DNA from 3 places in the Streptomyces sp. NPDC008137 genome. Region 2 is predicted to be linked to each of the others. Evidence: riboswitches for the same ligand, from Rfam matches in the RefSeq annotation. Region 2 holds a riboswitch; each other region holds the start of a gene.
The links. Region 2 has a riboswitch for thiamine pyrophosphate ahead of thiO (glycine oxidase ThiO). Riboswitches for the same ligand answer to the same signal wherever they lie in the genome.
Positions count from the first base shown of each region.

Region 1: it holds a riboswitch for thiamine pyrophosphate, as region 2 does, so the genes downstream of both, ACFZBT_RS14555 (thiamine ABC transporter substrate-binding protein) here and thiO (glycine oxidase ThiO) in region 2, are expected to answer to the same signal.
Region 3: it holds a riboswitch for thiamine pyrophosphate, as region 2 does, so the genes downstream of both, thiC (phosphomethylpyrimidine synthase ThiC) here and thiO (glycine oxidase ThiO) in region 2, are expected to answer to the same signal.

Region 1 is NZ_JBIBHN010000007.1:225,460-231,507, reverse strand. It holds gene ACFZBT_RS14570 (maleylpyruvate isomerase family mycothiol-dependent enzyme) at 1-411, opposite strand, end outside; gene ACFZBT_RS14565 (ATP-binding cassette domain-containing protein) at 436-1,455, opposite strand; gene ACFZBT_RS14560 (ABC transporter permease subunit) at 1,455-3,122, opposite strand; gene ACFZBT_RS14555 (thiamine ABC transporter substrate-binding protein) at 3,098-4,135, opposite strand; TPP riboswitch at 4,259-4,365, opposite strand; gene rlmN (23S rRNA (adenine(2503)-C(2))-methyltransferase RlmN) at 4,390-5,496, opposite strand; gene ACFZBT_RS14545 (SRPBCC family protein) at 5,566-6,015, opposite strand.
Region 2 is NZ_JBIBHN010000011.1:3,430-9,477, reverse strand. It holds gene thiE (thiamine phosphate synthase) at 1-372, opposite strand, end outside; gene ACFZBT_RS19515 (Rv2175c family DNA-binding protein) at 608-973, opposite strand; gene ACFZBT_RS19510 (FAD-dependent oxidoreductase) at 1,051-2,292, opposite strand; gene ACFZBT_RS19505 (hypothetical protein) at 2,325-2,675, opposite strand; TPP riboswitch at 2,728-2,839, shown strand; gene thiO (glycine oxidase ThiO) at 2,837-4,006, shown strand; gene thiS (sulfur carrier protein ThiS) at 4,003-4,203, shown strand; gene ACFZBT_RS19490 (thiazole synthase) at 4,206-5,003, shown strand; gene pknB (Stk1 family PASTA domain-containing Ser/Thr kinase) at 5,194-6,048, shown strand, end outside.
Region 3 is NZ_JBIBHN010000009.1:225,055-231,102, reverse strand. It holds gene ACFZBT_RS17940 (SsgA family sporulation/cell division regulator) at 1-34, shown strand, start outside; gene ACFZBT_RS17935 (YibE/F family protein) at 137-1,822, opposite strand; TPP riboswitch at 1,895-2,084, shown strand; gene thiC (phosphomethylpyrimidine synthase ThiC) at 2,077-3,861, shown strand; gene ACFZBT_RS17925 (hypothetical protein) at 3,982-4,848, opposite strand; gene ACFZBT_RS17920 (metallophosphoesterase) at 5,032-6,048, opposite strand, start outside.

The DNA.
Region 1 (6,048 bases), on a different contig from region 2:
CGCGCGGTGCACGGTGACCTCGTGCGTCATCCGGCGGGCCCAGAACCCGGCGTTGTGGATCCCCGCCCAGCCCCACACCTTCGCGTCCGGCCCGGCCTCCCGCAGCGCGGCGACGACCTGCTCGCCCGCCTCCCCCAGCCACGCGTCCAGCGCGGCGGCGTCCCCCCGGGCCTCGGGCCCCTCGCCACCCGGCACCTCCTCCTCGGGCACCTCCTCCCGGGCCCGGGTCCGCACCATGAGCTCCACCCAGCGCAGAGCGCCGCCAGTGTGCCGGACCAGCTCCTCCAGCGACCAGTCCGGGCAGGTCGGCACGGTGGCGGACAGGTCGGCCCCGGAGGTCACCACCGACCTCAACAGGCCGACCTGGTGGGCGATTTCGGCGCAGTAACGCTCGTGCGCGAGGAGTGTCATGCCCGCACCGTAAGCGGCCGGCGATCAGTCGAGCACGGCGATTTCCGCCGCGTCGAACTCCACTCCGACCTCGTCCCCGACCGCGGGCGCCGCCCGCAGCGCGCAGGCCGCCTCCAGGCGCGGGGCAGCCTCGGGCTGGAGCCGGACGGCGACATGGGTGCCCTTGAAGGTACGGGCGGTCACCGTGCAGCGCAGACCCTCACCGGCGGGCACCAGGCGTACGCCGGCGGGCCGCACCAAGAGGGTCCGCGTGCCCTGCGGTGCGCCCTCCGGCACCGGCACCTTGCCCCACGGCGTGTCAGCGGCCTCCGCACCCACCGTCGCCTCGACCACGTTCTCGAAACCGAGGAAGCGGGCCACGAACGCGTCAGCCGGCCGTTGCCACACCTCGAGCGGCGTACCGGACTGGGCGATCCGCCCGTCCCGCATCACCACGACCCGGTCGGCCAGCGCGAAGGCCTCCCCCTGGTCGTGCGTCACGGCGAGCACGGTCGTGCCCAACCGGCCGAACAACTCGCGCAGTTCCGCGACCAGCCGCTCCCTCAGCGACCGGTCGAGCTGCCCCAGCGGCTCGTCCAGCATCAGCAGCCTGGGGCTCGGCGCCAGGGCCCGGGCCAGCGCCACCCGCTGCTGCTCCCCGCCGGACAGCGCGGCGACGGCCCGGCGGTCCGCGCCCGGCAGGCCGACGAGGTCCAGCAACTCCCGCACCCGCTCTGCCTGTTGCCACTTCGACGCCCCGTGCATCCGCAGCCCGAAGGCGACGTTGCCGCCCACGTCCCGCTGCGGGAACAACTGGTGGTCCTGGAACATCAGCCCGACCCCGCGCCGGTGCGCGGGCACGCCCGCCTGGTCGCGCCCGTCGAGCGCCACCCGCCCGGAGTCGAGCGGCTGCAGTCCGGCCACGGCCCGCAGCAGCGTCGACTTGCCGCTGCCGCTGGGCCCGAGCACACACACGATCTCGTGCTCGGCCACCTCCAGATCGACAGCGTCCAGCACGGCCCGCCCGCCGAAACGGACCGTCGCGCCCTCCAGCGCCAGCAGCATCAGAACTCCCCTGTCCGGTCGGCGGTCCTGAGCCTCTCCAGCACCAGCAGGGCCACGGCGCACACCACCATCAGAATCGTCGAAAGGGCCATCGCCTGGCCATAGTTGAGGTCCCCGGGCCGACCCAGCAGCCGCGCCACGGCCACCGGCAGCGTCGGGTTGTCGGGCCGCGCGATGAACACGGTCGCCCCGAACTCCCCGAGCGACACCGCGAAAGCGAACCCGGCCGCGATCAGCAGCGCCCGCCGCACCATCGGCAGGTCCACCTCCCGCCACACCCGCCAGGGCGAGGCCCCCAGCACCGAGGCCGCCTCCCGCAGCCGCACGTCCACCGCCCGCAGCACCGGCAGCATGGTCCGCACGACGAACGGCACCCCGACCAGCGCCTGCGCGAGCGGCACCAGGATCCATGAGGACCTCAGGTCCAGCGGCGGCTCGTCGAGGGCGATCAGGAACCCGAAGCCGACGGTCACGGCGGACACCCCGAGCGGCAGCATCAGCAACGCGTCGAAGCCGCGCACGAACCGCCCGGCGTCCCGGCGGGTGAGCGCGACGGCGGCGAGACCGCCGATCACCACGGCGATCACGGTGGCGGCGACGGCGTACTCCAGGGAGTTGCCGATCGCCTCGATCGGCGGCACCAGGAACACCCCGCCGTCGGCCCTGGTCAGCGCCCGGTAGTAGCCGAACCCGGGCGCGTCCAGCGACCGCTGCACGAGCACGGCGAGCGGCAGCAGAAGCAGTACGACGACGGTCACGAGCACCCCGCCGAGCAGCGCCCACTGCCCGGCGCCGCGCGGCCGGCGGGAGGTCACCGACGCGTCCACCAGCCGCAGCGCGGTCTCCCGCCGCCGTACGGTCCAGGCGTGCAGGGCGAGGATCGCGCCCACGGCGACGAACTGGATCAGCGTCAGCACGGCCGCCGTGGACAGGTCGAAGATCTCCGAGGTCTGCCGGTAGATCTCCACTTCCAGGGTGGAGAAGGTGGGCCCGCCGAGGATCTGGACGACACCGAAGGAGGTGAAGGTGAACAGGAAGACCATGAGCGCGGCGGCGGCCACGGCCGGGGCGAGGGCCGGCAGGGTCACCTGCCGCCAGGCCTTCAGCCGGGACGCCCCGAGCATCCGCGCGGCCTCCTCCTGCCGCGGATCCAGCTGCGCCCAGAGCCCGCCCACGGTCCGTACGACGACCGCGTAGTTGAAGAAGACGTGCGCGAGCAGGATCGCCCACACGGTGGTGTCGAGCCGTACGCCCCACAGCTCGTCGAGCAGCCCGCCCCGCCCGACCAGCGCCAGGAACGCCGTACCGACGACGACCGTGGGCAGCACGAACGGGACGGTCACGACAGCCCGCAGCACCTGCTTGCCCCGGAAGTCGAAGCGCGCGAAGACGTACGCGCCGGGGAGCGCGATCAGCAGGGTGAGCGCGGTGGAGACGAACGCCTGCCAGGTGGTGAACCACAGGACGTGCCGCACGTCGGACTGCGCCAGCACCTCCCCGATCCGCCCGAACCCCCAGACCCCCTCGACCTTCAGGCCGCGCGCGACGATCGCGGCGACCGGGTAGGCGAAGAACGCGGCGAAGAACGCGACGGGCAGGGCGATGAGCCCGAACCGCGCCGCCGCGCCCCGCTTCCGGCCGGCTACTTGAGTACGAGTGAGGTCCACGACTTGACCCACTGATCACGGTTCTCGGCGATCTTCGCCGGGTCCAGGGTCTCGGGATCCTTCGCCTGCGGCCCGAACTTCTCGAACTCCGGCGGTACCTGGGCGCCCTCGCGCACCGGGTACACGAACATGTTGAGCGGCATGTCCTCCTGGAACCGCTCGGAGACCAGGAAGTCGAGCAGCGCCTTGCCGCCCTTGGTGTTCTTGGCGTTGCTCAGCAGCCCGGCGTACTCGACCTGCCGGAAGCAGGTGCCCTCGGCGACCCCGGTCGGGGCGCTGCTCGGCTTGGGCTCGGCGTAGAGAACCTCAGCGGGCGGCGAGGACGCGTACGACACGACGAGCGGCCGATCGCCCTTGGCCTTCTTCCCGCCGGCCGAGCCGGAGAACTCCTGGTTGTAGGCCTGCTCCCAGCCGTCGACGACCTTCACGCCATTGGCCTTGAGCTTCTTCCAGTACCCCTCCCACCCGTCGTCGCCGTACTTCGCGGCGGTGCCGAGCAGGAACCCGAGGCCGGGCGAGGAGGCGGAGGCGTTCTCGGTCACGAGCAGGTTCTTGTACTGCGGCTTGACGAGATCGTCGAAGCTCTTCGGCGGTTCCAGCTTGTGATCGGCGAAGTACTTCTTGTCGTAGTTGACGCAGATGTCGCCGGTGTCGACGGGCGTGACCCGGTGCTCGCCCTGGTCGGCCCGGTACTCGGCCTTGATCTGCTCCGAGCCCTTCGCCTCGTACGGCTGGAACAGCCCGTTGTCGAGTGCTCGCGAGAGCAGGGTGTTGTCGACGCCGAAGAAGACGTCGCCCTGCGGGTTGTCCTTGGTCAGGATCGCCTTGTTCACGGCCTGCCCGGCGTCGCCGTCCTCCAGGACATTGACCTTGTAGCCGGACTGCTTCTCGAAGGCGGCGATGACCCCCTTGGACGCGGCCCACGAGTCATGGCTGACGAGGGTCACGGTCTTGGCGTCACCGGACCCCTGGCCGCCACCGGACGACCCGCACGCGGCCAGCCCGCTGACCATCCCGAGCCCGACGACCACGGCCGTCAGCCGCTTCTTGTTGTTGCTCACTGGATTCCTCCTGGATGACCAGGAGAAGACGCGGCCCCGCCCGGGACTTCCGTGGCCCCGGGCAGGGCGCAACAGCTCGAGTGATGACCGATCTCCCTACCCAGAATGACCTGGGCCAGGTTCGGAGGGTCTGCGGCCGTGTGCCGCACTCTCAGCGCTGTGGCGCTCCCCTGTCGGAATATGAAGGTGTTGGTACGACGGTCAGACTACCGTTCGGTGGCCGCGAGCTGACCACACGCCCCGTCGATCTCCTGTCCACGGGTGTCCCGGACCGTCACCGGCACACCATGGGCCGCGATGGCCTCCACGAACGCCTTCTCGTCCTCGGGCCGCGAGGCGGTCCACTTCGACCCGGGCGTCGGGTTCAGCGGAATCAGATTCACATGCACCGGCTTGCCCTTGAGCAGCCGCCCGAGCCGGTCACCGCGCCAGGCCTGGTCGTTGATGTCCCGGATCAGGGCGTACTCGATGGACAGCCGCCGCCCGGACTTGGCGCTGTACTCGAACCCGGCGTCCAGCACCTCCCGCACCTTCCACCGCGTGTTCACGGGGACGAGGGTGTCGCGCAGCTCGTCGTCGGGAGCGTGCAGCGAGATGGCCAGCCGGCACTTGAAGCCCTCGTCGGCGAACCGGTGGATCGCCGGCACGAGACCGACCGTCGAGACGGTGATCCCGCGCTGCGAGAGCCCCACGCCGTCGGGCTCGGGGTCGGTGAGCCGCCGGATGGACCCGATGACCCGGTTGTAGTTGGCGAGCGGCTCACCCATGCCCATGAACACGATGTTGCTGAGCCGCGCGGGCCCACCGGGAACCTCCCCGTCCCTGAGCGCCCGCATACCGTCGACGATCTGGTGCACGATCTCGGCGGTGGACAGATTCCGGTCCAGACCCGCCTGCCCGGTCGCGCAGAACGGGCAGTTCATCCCGCACCCCGCCTGCGAGCTGATGCACATGGTCACCCGGTCCGGGTACCGCATCAGCACGGACTCCACGAGCGTCCCGTCGAACAGCCGCCACAGCGTCTTGCGCGTAGTGCCCTGGTCGGTCGAAAGATGCCGCACTACGCTCATCAGCTCGGGCAGCAACGCCTCCCGCAGCTTCCCCCGGGCACCGGCCGGAATGTCGGTCCACTGCTCCGGCTCGTGCGCGTACCGCGCGAAGTAGTGCTGCGAGAGCTGCTTGGCACGAAACGGCTTCTCCCCGACAGCCGCGACGGCCTCCTTGCGCTCGGCAGGAGTGAGATCAGCGAGATGCCGCGGCGGCTTCTTGGCTCCGCGGGGGGCGACGAAAGTGAGTTCTCCGGGCTTAGGCATGGCTCAACCAGTGTCGCAGATCGTCAGCGGTGGCCCGTGCCCCGCCCGCGGCACCCGGAGAGAGGCGTTCTAGTCGCCCGTGTGCTCCAGCCGGTTCTTGAGGAGTTGCTCGTTGCGCGGGAGTTCCTTGCGAACCTGGGGGCGGACGACGAGCGGTACCAGGACCTTGCCGACGCCGTGGCCCTCGACGTCGACGTCGATCGTCACGTGGGAGCGCTTCCCCTCGTCGAACGACTCGACCTCGCCGTGCACCCGTGGTCGGACGGGTCCGTCGACACCGCGCATGCCCCAGCTGTGCGGTGGGTCGTACTCCGTGACCTCCATGGTCATCGGCATCACACGGCGACCGATGTGCCGGGTGACCCGGACCCGGGAGCCGATACCGAAGGGCCCCTCGTCGAGGCGTTCCGCGGACACGGCGCTCAGCTGCCACTCCGGCATGCGCGGGGTGTCCATGACGTAGTCGTAGACCTCCTCAGGACGGCGGTCGACGTCGATGCTCTCTCGGATGATGGCCATGATGGCCTCCTTTGGGAGGTACATCTAAATCGT
Region 2 (6,048 bases):
CTCGGACTCGGCGTGCGTGGACCGGCCGATCAGGACGTCGTCGCCGAGGATCGCGCGGGCAGCCGGGACCGGGAGGTCGCCCTGGCCGAGGTGCAGCACGTCGGATCCGGCGGCGTGGGCGACGTCCGCGCGGTCGTTGACCGCGAGCAGCTTTCCGTGCCGGGCGCAGGCGTCGGCGAAGACGGCCAGCCGCTCCAGCTCCTCGCCCGCCTCCATGCCCTTGTCCCGCAACTGCACGATGTCGACCCCGCCGGCCAGCACGGCGTCGAGGAACTCCACGAGATCGCCCTGCCGCTCGCGGGCGTCGGTGCAGAGGTAGACCCGGGCGTCGGCGAGCTGGGCCCGTGCGGTGGTGGCGGCGGTGGCGGGCATCAGGGTCCCCCTGGGTGTCGGTGGCGGTGGCGTACGGGGTGCGACCAGGGCTCCGAAGCGCCCCGTGCCGGCGCCGGCGGGACGGCCAGGCCACGCTGCCGGCGACAGCCCGCACCCCGAGCGGGCGCGAGCCAACCCGGGGCCGTGACCTCCGGGGGCCACGGCCCGCTCCGGGCAGTTCTTCAGGTCCGGCCCCGCTCGCACGGCGCCGGCCGGTTGGTCGGTCGAGGCCGGGTCAGACCGCGAGCGCCTGGGCGCGGCGCTTCACCTCCGTGCCGCGATTCTCACTCAGGGCCTGCGCCGGGGTGCCGGGCAGGCTCGGGTCGGGGGTGAAGAGCCACTCCAGCATCTCCTCGTCCGTGAAGCCGTCGTCCCGCAGGAGCGTCAGGGTCCCGGACAGGCCCTTGACGACCTTGTCTCCGTCGATGAAGGCGGCGGGGACGTGCAGCGCGCGGTTCTCACCTCGGCGTACGGCGATGAGCTGGCCGTCCTTGACCAGCTGCCGCACACGCGTCACCTCGACACCGAACTGTTCGGCGATGTCGGGCAGGGTGAGCCAGGCGGGGACGAGAGCATCGATCTTTGCGTCAATCTCGGTCACGGAAACCAGCCTGCCATCCCCCACTGACAGTCGGAAGTCAGCCCGGCCCGCCCGGGCCGGTCGCGGGCCCCCGACAGCTACGCCGTCGCCGCCTTCAGCGGCCTGGCGGGGTCCTCCAGCAGCACCGGATTCATGGTGGCACCCGACTCGATCAGACGGCGCCCCTGCGCCAGGTCCCGGGGCCGGCCCACCGCCAGCAGCGCGACCAGCCGGTCACCACGGAGCCAGCACACCGTCCAGGCCGGCCCGGCCGGGTCGCCCCGCCACAGGGTCGTGTCGGCGCCGGCGTGGTGCCCGGCGTACTGCACGAACCGCCCGAACTGCTCGGACCAGAAATACGGCACCGGGTCGTACACCGCCGGGGTCTCCCCCGAGGCCCGGCCGACGATGTTCAGGGCCACGGTGCGCGGCCCCTGGAGGGCGTTGTCCCAGTGGTGCACCAGCAGGCGCTCGCCGTACCGCCCCGAGGGGAAGGAGGCGCAGTCGCCGACGGCGTACACCTCCGGCGCCGATGTCCGCAGGTGCTGGTCGGAGATGATCTCGCCCTGGGGACCGAGTTCCACTCCGGAGCCGGCCAGCCAGGCCGTGGCGGGGCGGGCGCCGATGCCGACCACGACCGCGCCCGCGGGCAGCCGCGTGCCGTCGTCGAGGAGCACCGCGCCGGGCTCGACGCGCTCCACGCGCGCGTGGGTGCGCAGGACCGCACCAGCGTCGGCGTACCAGCCGGCCATCGGGGCGGCGACCTCGGCGGGCAGTGCCCCGGCGAGCGGCCGTTCGGCGGCCTCCACGACGGTCACCGCGCAGCCCGCCTCGCGCGCGGCCGTGGCGAACTCGGCGCCGATCCAGCCCGCACCGACGACCACGATGTCGTGCTTGCGGGCCAGCACGGGCCGCAGCCGCTCGGCGTCATCCAGGGTGCGCAGCAGGTGCACGCCCGGCACGCCCTCCGCCCCGGGCAGCCGGACCGGTTCGGCGCCGGTCGCGACGACGAGGACGTCGTACGGCACGGGCCCGTCCCCGGTGTCCAGCTCATGGTCGTCCGGGCGCAGGCCCAGCACCTCGCAGCCGAGTCGCAGTTCGATGCCGAGGGCCTCGAAGTCGAGGTCGAAGGCGGAGCCCTCGGCCTTGCCCAGCAGGACGGCCTTGGACAACGGGGGCCGGTCATAGGGCTGGTGGGGCTCGGCGCCGATGAGGGTCACGGTGCCGGTGAAGCCCTGCTCCCGCAGGGCGACCGCGGTCTGCACACCGGCCATGCCCGCACCCGCCACGACCACGCGCCCGGGCGCGGACGGACCTGGTTCCTGCGTCTGCTCGCTCACCTGATCACCATAGACACCTGACGTTTTGTCAGTCAGTGCTCATGCGCAGTGACCTGCTCCACAACGCTCGTCCCGCTGCCCTGCTGCGACTCCCACTCCCAGGTCTCCTCCAGCCGCACCCGCCCGTCGGGCAGTTCCACGACCGTCGACGCGCAGTGCCCGGAGGACGTGGTTCCGTCCTGCTTGAGTTGTACGTACCGGAAGTCCAGCCGGTCACCGTCCCGGGTACCCACGAGATGGCCGCGTACGACGTCGCCGCCCGTGTACTCGGCCCAGATTTCACCGTCCTTCTCGTGGTAGGTGAACCGGGTGCGGGTCCCCACCTGGCCGGGCGCCTGGTCGGCGACCGGGGCCAGGAGAAGACCGTCGAGGGATCGGGCCATGGACGGAGGCTCCCTTACTGCGACATACGGCATCGGGCTAGGGTGGCCAACGTAGAGCACTCGCGGGAGCCCGGACGCACCGGGCTGAGAGGGAGGCTGGCGGCCTCCGACCGTACGAACCTGATCCGGGTCATGCCGGCGAAGGGAGGGGCTGGACGCCCATGCCGCGTACACGAACGTCAGACGTCCTCGTCGTAGGGGGCGGCATCATCGGCCTGGTCACCGCGTGGCGGGCCGCACAGCGCGGGCTGGCCACGGCCGTGGTGGACCCCGAGCCGGGCGGCGGGGCCGCACAGGTGGCGGCCGGCATGCTGGCCGCCGTCACGGAACTGCACTACGGCGAGCAGACCCTGCTGGGCCTGAACCTCGCCTCCGCCCGGCGCTACCCGGACTTCGCGGCCGAGCTCTCCGACCTCACGGGCCACGACCTCGGCTACCGCCGCTGCGGCACGCTCGCCGTCGCCCTGGACGCCGACGACCGGGCCCATCTGCGCGAACTGCACACCCTGCAGCAGCAGTCCGGCCTGGAGTCGCAGTGGCTGTCGGGGCGGGAGTGCCGCCGCCTGGAGCCGATGCTCGCGCCGGGCGTGCGCGGCGGGCTGCGGGTCGACGGAGACCACCAGATCGACCCGCGACGGCTGTCCGGGGCGCTGGTGACGGCGTGCGAGCGGGCGGGAGTGGTCTTCCACCGGGCGTGGGCGGAGCGCCTCACCGTCGTACGGGACCGGGCCGCGGGCGTCGTCACGGCCGACGGGACGGCGCTGGACGCCGGGCAGGTGGTACTGGCCGGGGGCAGCCTCAGCGGACGGCTCGCGGGCGTCCCCGAGGACGTGCTGCCTCCCGTGCGACCGGTGAAGGGGCAGGTCGTACGGCTGACCATGCCGGCGCGGCACGGCCCTTTCCTGAGCCGGACCGTGCGCGCGGTCGTGCGCGGCAGCCATGTCTACCTGGTGCCGCGCGAGAGCGGCGAGCTGGTCATCGGGGCGACCAGCGAGGAGACGGGCTGGGACACCACCGTGACCGCGGGCGGCGTGTACGAGCTGCTGCGTGATGCGCACGAGCTGGTCCCTGGCATCACCGAGCTGCCGTTCACGGAGACCCGGGCGGGACTGCGGCCGGGCTCCCCCGACAACGCGCCGCTGCTCGGCCCGACCGGTCTGGAGGGACTGCTGCTGGCCACCGGGCACTACCGCAACGGTGTCCTGCTGACACCGGTGACCGGCGACGCCATGGCGCACGTCCTGACGGCGGGCGAACTGCCCGAGGAGGCCCGTCCCTTCACCCCGAAGCGCTTCAGTACCGCCACCGCACTCACGGAGCAGCCCGTATGAACATCTCCGTCAACGGCGAGCCCCGGGACGTCAGGCCCGGGACGGCTCTCGACACCGTCGTGAGGTCGCTCACCACCTCGCCCTCCGGAGTGGCAGCCGCCCTCAACGAAACCGTCGTCCCACGCACGCGGTGGCCGTCCACGTCCCTCGCCGAGGGGGACCGCGTGGAAGTCCTCACCGCAGTCCAAGGAGGCTGACCATGGCCGACGATCCGTTTGTCCTCGGGGGTACGTCCTTCACGTCCCGCCTGATCATGGGTACGGGCGGGGCGCCCAGCCTGGACGTGCTGGAGCGGTCGCTCGTCGCCTCGGGCACGGAGCTGACGACCGTCGCGATGCGCCGGGTGAACCCCTCGGTGCACGGTTCCGTGCTGTCCGTCCTGGACCGGCTCGGCATCGGGGTGCTGCCCAACACGGCGGGCTGTTTCACCGCCGGAGAGGCCGTCCTCACCGCCCGTCTGGCGCGCGAGGCCCTCGGCACCGACCTGGTGAAGCTGGAGGTCATCGCCGACGAGCGGACGCTGCTGCCGGACCCGATCGAGACGCTGGAGGCGGCCGAGACGCTGGTCGACGACGGGTTCACGGTGCTGCCGTACACCAACGACGACCCGGTGCTGGCGCGGAAGCTGGAGGACGTGGGCTGCGCGGCGATCATGCCGCTGGGCTCGCCGATCGGGTCCGGGCTCGGTATCCGCAACCCGCACAACTTCCAGCTGATCGTCGAGCGGGCGGGGGTGCCGGTGATTCTGGACGCCGGGGCCGGTACGGCGTCGGACGCGGCGCTGGCGATGGAGCTGGGGTGCGCGGGTGTGATGCTCGCCTCGGCGGTGACGCGGGCGCAGGAGCCGGTGCTGATGGCTGCCGCCATGCGACACGGGGTGGAGGCCGGGCGGTTGGCGTACCGGGCCGGGCGTATTCCCCGGCGGCATTTCGCGGAGGCGTCTTCGCCGACAGAGGGTGTCGCCGTGCTCGATCCGGAGCGGCCTGCTTTCCAGTAGCTGTGCGATGTCGCTGGGGCGGGTGGGTGCGCAGCCCGGCGTGGCGGGGTGCCGCTGCGCCCACCCGTGCCGCCCCTAGCGGCACGCATGCCCGCAGCGGGGTCGGTCACACGTCACAGGTCGGCTGCAGTCCCGCCCCGGAAACGGCCGGGGCGGCGGGGTGTCGGTCGTGGCTCGTACACTCGCCTGCGTGGACACGACCCTTCAGGACCCCTTGGTCGGGCAGGTGCTCGACGGCCGGTATCGCATCGACGCGCGGATCGCCGTCGGCGGGATGGCGACGGTCTACCGGGCTGTGGACACCCGGCTGGACCGCGTTCTCGCGCTCAAGGTGATGCATCCCTCGCTCGCGGTGGACGGCTCGTTCGTCGAGCGGTTCATCCGCGAGGCGAAGTCCGTCGCCCGACTGGCCCATCCGAACGTGGTGCAGGTCTTCGACCAGGGCACCGACGGCAGTTACGTCTACCTCGCCATGGAGTACGTCGCGGGCTGCACCCTGCGGGACGTGCTGCGCGAGCGCGGGGCCCTGCAGCCGCGCGCCGCCCTGGACATCCTGGAGCCGGTGCTGGCCGCGCTGGGCGCCGCCCACCGCGCCGGGTTCGTGCACCGGGACATGAAGCCCGAGAACGTCCTGATAGGGGACGACGGCCGGGTGAAGGTCGCCGACTTCGGGCTCGTCCGTGCCGTGGACACGGTGACGAACACCACGGGGACCGTGCTCGGCACGGTCGCGTACCTCGCGCCCGAGCAGATAGAGAACGGCACCGCGGACCCCCGCGTCGACGTGTACGCGTGCGGGGTGATGCTGTACGAGATGCTGACCGGCGACAAGCCGCACGACGCGGACTCCCCGGCCGTGATCCTGTACAAGCACCTGCACGAGGACGTCCCGCCGCCGTCGGCCGCCGTGCCCGGTCTGGCCTACGAACTGGACGAGATGGTCGCCTCGGCGACCGCCCGCACTCCGGACGTCCGCCCGCACGACGCGGTGGCGCTGCTCGCGCGGGTCCGCGACGGGCGCGCCGGGCTGAGCGCGGAGCAGCTG
Region 3 (6,048 bases), on a different contig from region 2:
GGACCGCATCCTGGCGGAACAGGGCGCTGGGTGAGACAGCCGTCGCGCGGCATCGTGGAGTAACGCTTCACCGGACGCCGCCGACCCTGCGGGAACGCTTCGGCGTTGTGGCGCAGGGACGTCTGGCTCAGAGACGTCAGCGCTTACGGCGCCGGCCCCGCCCCCCGCGTACCGGGACGGCCGAGGCTTCTACGGCGCGCTCCTCCCCGGGGCGGTCGGCCGAGACCATGAGTGCGGCCAGAGCAGTGGTGACCGGCACCGAGGCGACCAGGCCGATCGAACCGACCAGCGTGCGCACGATCTCCTCCGCGACCAGCTCGCTGTTGGCGACCGTCCCGACACCGCTCTGGGCGATGGAGAACAGCAACAGCAGCGGCAGGGCGGCACCCGCGTAGGCGAGGACGAGCGTGTTGACGACCGAGGCGATGTGATCACGGCCGATCCGGATGCCCGCGCGGTAGAGCCCGCGCCAGCCCATCGACGGATTGGCCTCGTGCAGCTCCCAGACCGCCGAGGTCTGTGTGACCGTCACGTCGTCGAGCACACCGAGGGAACCGATGATGATGCCGGCGAGCAGCAGACCGCTCATGTCGATCGTCGGATAGAGGCCGTGGATCAGGCCCGTGTTGTCGTCTGTGTTGCCGGTGAGCGCCGCCCAGTCGATGAACACCGAGCCGAGGACGCCGATCAGCAGCAGGGAGATGAGGGTGCCGAGCACCGCCACGGAGGTCCGTGCGGACAGGCCGTGACACATGTACAGGGCGATGAGCATGATGGCGCTCGCGCCCACCACCGCCACGACCAGCGGGTTCGATCCCTGCAGGATCGCGGGCAGGATGAAGAAGTTCAGTACCAGGAAGCTCATGGCCAGTGCGATGAGGGCCATGACCCCCCGCAGCCGCCCGACGACCACGACGGCGACCGCGAAGATGCCGGCCAGCACGGCCAGGGGCAGACGGCGATTGACGTCGGTGACCGAGTACTGCAGGTCCTTCGGTGCGGAGGGCTCGTAGGCGACCACGACCTTCTGGCCCTCATGCAACTGGCGGGACTGGTCCGGCTGGATGATCTCGGTGAAGGTGCGGCCCTTGTCCTTGCCGCTGTCGACCCGGATCGTCGCCCGCTTGCAGGTGCCCTTCTCCTGCTGCACCGCGGAGGAGCCCTCGGCGGTGGAGGTGTCGCCGGTCGGCGGGACTCCGGAAGCGCCGGCCTCCTTGCAGCTGATCTCCACGACCTTGGTGACGGAGGCCTGCTCGGTCTGCCGGTCGAAGCCGACGCCGGTGCGCTCGTGCGACGGGGCGCCGCCCGGCCACAGCACAACGAGACCGACCAGCACGGCCGCGCCGAACGGGATCAGGATCGCCGCGATGATCTTGCGCAGATGCATGGAGACGGGCGCTGCCGGACCGTGGCTGTGCGAGTGCCCGTGTCCGCCACCTGGCGCGGAACCGGGGCCGTGTCCGTGGCCGTCGCCCCCGCCGGTCCCGGATCCGTGCCCGTGCCCGTGGCCGTCGCCCCCGCCGGTCCCGGAACCGTGCCCGTGCCCGCCTCCGGAACCCGGGCCGTGACCGTCGCCGGGAGGGAATCCATGCCCACCGGCTGAACCGCCACCCTGGCCGTTGCCCGGCCCGAACCCCCCGGCCGAGCCGGAAACACGCTCACCACCGTCCCCGGGCCCGGCCCCGGACCCGAAACCCGCCCCAGGCCCATACCCGGCCCCGGGGACGAAGTCGTGGCCGTCTCCCCGGCCGTTGCCGCTTCCGGCACCGGATCCGCGGGGCGGCTCGGGCGGTGGGTAAGGGGGACGCTGCGTCGTGGTCACCGACCGATCATCGCAAGAACAAGGGGGGCCCTCTGTTCACCGCGCCAGAATTGCCGCTAGCGTGGAGCCACCTTTTGTACACGCGGGAGCTCGGAGCACCGGGCTGAGAGGGCGCTGACCTCCGTCCCAGCGATGTTTCACATGAAACATCACCGAAGTCGAGTGATGTTTCACACGGAACGTCGGCAGACGGAAGCCGCTGCGTCGACCGCCGAACCTGTTACCGGGTAATGCCGGCGTAGGGAGTAGGTCTCATGACCGACAAGGACGCACGCACGCCTGCCTCCGTTCAGGACGCACAGTCCGAGGAGGCCGGGAAGTCCATCGGCTGGCACAAGGCGTACGTCGAGGGCACTCGCCCCGACCTGCGCGTGCCGGTTCGTCAGGTGCATCTCACCAACGGCCAGGCCGTCACGCTGTACGACACGTCGGGCCCCTACACCGATCCACTCGTCGACACCGACGTCCGCAGGGGCCTGCCGCCGCTGCGGGAGAACTGGATCATCTCCCGCGGTGACACCGAGGAGTACGCGGGCCGCCCCGTCCGCCCCGAGGACGACGGCATCAAGCACACCTCGCCCCGCGGCGGCCTCCGCAACCTCGACGCCGTCTTCCCCGGCCGCCCGCGCCAGCCGCGTCGCAGCCGGGACGGCCAGGCGGTCACGCAGCTCGCGTACGCCCGCCGCGGCGAGATCACACCCGAGATGGAGTACGTGGCCATCCGGGAGAACGTCTCGCCCGAGGTGGTCCGCGACGAGATCGCCGCGGGCCGGGCCGTGCTGCCGGCCAACGTCAACCACCCGGAGATCGAGCCGATGATCATCGGCAAGAGGTTCCTGGTGAAGGTCAACGCCAACATCGGCAACTCCGCGGTGACGTCCTCCATCGAGGAGGAGGTCGAGAAGATGACCTGGGCGACCCGCTGGGGCGCCGACACGGTCATGGACCTCTCCACCGGCCGCAACATCCACACCACGCGTGAGTGGGTGCTGCGCAACTCCCCCGTCCCCATCGGCACCGTGCCGCTCTACCAGGCCCTGGAGAAGGTCGACGGCCGGGCTGAGGACCTGACCTGGGAGGTCTACAAGGACACGGTCATCGAACAGGCCGAGCAGGGCGTGGACTACATGACGGTCCACGCGGGCGTGCGCCTGGCCTATGTGCCGCTGACGGCCAACCGCAAGACGGGCATCGTCTCCCGCGGCGGCTCGATCATGGCCGCCTGGTGCCTCGCGCACCACCGGGAGTCGTTCCTGTACGAGCACTTCGAGGAACTCTGCGAGATCCTCGCCGCGTACGACGTCACCTACTCGCTCGGCGACGGCCTGCGCCCCGGCTCGATCGCGGACGCCAACGACGAGGCCCAGTTCGCGGAACTGCGAACTCTCGGGGAACTCAACCGGATCGCCAAGCGTTTCAACGTACAGACCATGATCGAAGGCCCGGGCCATGTCCCGATGCACAAGATCAAGGAGAACATCGACCTTCAGCAGGAGATCTGCGATGAAGCTCCGTTCTATACGCTCGGCCCGCTGACCACGGACGTCGCCCCGGCGTACGACCACATCACCTCCGGCATCGGTGCCGCGATGATCGCCTGGTGGGGCACGGCGATGCTGTGTTACGTCACACCCAAGGAGCACTTGGGCCTGCCGAACCGTGACGACGTCAAGACCGGCGTCATCACCTACAAGATCGCCGCGCACGCGGCCGACGTAGCCAAGGGACACCCCGGTGCCCAGGAGTGGGACGACGCGCTGTCCGACGCCCGCTTCGAGTTCCGGTGGGAGGACCAGTTCAACCTGGCCCTCGACCCGGACACGGCACGGGAGTTCCACGACGAGACCCTGCCGGCTGAGCCCGCCAAGACGGCTCACTTCTGCTCGATGTGCGGCCCCAAGTTCTGCAGCATGAAAATCTCGCAGGACATCCGCCGTGAACACGGCGGCACCCGGACCGAGATCGAGGAGGGCATGGCCCAGAAGTCGAAGGAGTTCGCGGCTAGCGGGAACCGGGTGTACCTGCCGATCGCGGACTGATCCGGCCGTGCGCAGGCCGCGAGGCCGACCGCACACAGGCCACTGGGGCCGAGGGCTGGGGACATCTGGTCCCTGGCTCTGGCCCCTTGGCCTGCGGATCGGAACGGAACGGAACCAGCGCTACTCCGGCTGGTGCTCCGGTCCTCCATAGTCGGGGCTGGTGTAGTCCGGGCTGCTGTAGCTCGGCCGCGAGCCGCGGTGGCCTTCGTCCGGGCTGGTGAAACCCGGGCGGTCGTAGCCGAGGTGCGGGATGCGGCTGATCGGCGCGGACGAGGAGGTGTGGTGCAGCGCGGCCGCCGCGTCCGGGCTGACGAGTGCCTCTCGCAGGAAGGGCAGGATGCCGCGCTCCAGCAGGGCCTCGTGCCAGGCCTCCCTGGCCAGGGCCACCTCCTTGTGCAGTTCGTCGTACGGACCGCCTTCGGCCGTCGGCTTGTTGCGCAGGGCGGTGAGCAGCAGTCCCACCGCGGCGACGAGGATCGCGACCGCGGTCACGGCGCCGAACACCCAGCCCGTGGTGAGCATGGTCCGGGCGAACGCCTGCTCGGGATCGAGCATCTGCAGGATGTAGCCGACGAGCAGGAAGATCGCGGCGGCGGTCCCGGCCAGGACGGGTGCGAGGACGGCGACGATGGCCACGGCGCCCGCGCCGGCGGTCTCGGCGACCTCGCCCATGGCGGCGGCCAGCCCCGCCGGGCCCGTGCCCGGTTCGGAGGAGCCGGTCTCGCGCGCGGCCGGTGTGCCGGACGACGCCGGCTGGCGCAGTTCCTCACGGACCTTGACGTAGTGCTGGTATTCGGTCGACGCGGCTGCCGTGATGAGCGCGGTGGCGTTCAGCGCCATGGTGCGCAGTTGTTCCGAGTTCAGCCGCTGTCCGACGGCGCTCAGTTCCGGACGGTGTGGGGCGGAGCGCAGCACCTCATCGAGGATCCGCTCGTATTCCTGGCGGTCCTCGCTCAGCAGGTGCTGCGGAACGCTGTTCATGTGCATCCCCCGATGCTCCGTAGGGCTTGGGGCTCGGCATGCTGACGAGCCGTCGGGCAGAAACGGAGGGGAGCCTGCTACGGATAAGCCGATGGTAGAGCCGTGGAGGTGGGCGGTGACAGGGGGTTTACCGAAATTGGCCCTTCAGCCGTCCGGTCCTGTGACGGGAAACGCCTGCCCGGTGAACGTTCACGTAGCCAGGGGCAGTTGCTGGACCAGCAGTTTTCCGGCCATGGTCACGCCGCCGTCCATCGCGATGGCGAGTCCGTCGGCGTAGACGTGCGGTCCCTCGATCACCGGGTCGCCGCTGTCCTCGTCCTCTTCGGAGCCGACCTCGCCCAGCAGATACGGAATCGGGCTGTGCCCGTGAACGATGCGGGTGCCCCCGTACGTATCGAGCAGGGAGCGCACGGCGTCCGCGCCGCCCTCGTCGCGGAAGGAGAACCGCTTGGTGAACTTGCGGAACAGGTCCCAGACCTCGTCCGCGTCGTTGCGCGTGATCGTCTCGCGGACGGTGTCGTTGACCTCTTCGATGGAGCGGCCGTAGTCGAGGTAGGCGGTGGTGTCGGAGTGGACGAGCAGATGGCCGTCGACCTCCTCCACGGCGTCGAGACGGGACATCCACTGCAGGTGGTGGTCCTGGAGGCGGTCCATGTCGGTCTTCTGGCCGCCGTTGAGCAGCCAGGCCGCCTGGAAGGTGGCGGTGCCCGCGCCGGAGTTGACGGGGGTGTCGCCGAACCGCTTGGCGCCGAGCAGCAGCAGCTCGTGGTTGCCCATGAGCGCCTTGCAGTAGCCGCCGGCCGCGGCCGCCTCGGCGGACAGCCGCATCACCAGGTCGATGACGCCGATGCCGTCCGGGCCGCGGTCGGTGAAGTCGCCGAGGAACCACAGCCGGGCGGTGCCCGCGCACCAGTTGCCTTCGGCGTCGAGGAGGCCTTTCTCCTGCAGAGCGGCCACCAGCTGGTCGAGATAGCCGTGGACGTCGCCCACGACGTACAGCGGGCCCTGTCCGGTGTTCGGGGGCGGGGCCGCGGCGGTTTCGGGGTCGACGGTCACCTGGACAGTGTCACCCCGGTTGACCACGGGAAGGTCGCGCTGGGTCGGCGTGTATCCCTCGGGATAGGTCTCCTCGGGCGGCGGAGCGACCTCGCCGGGGCTCGTGCTCTGGACGTACGGACCGGCCTCGTGGACGTACGCGGGCACCCG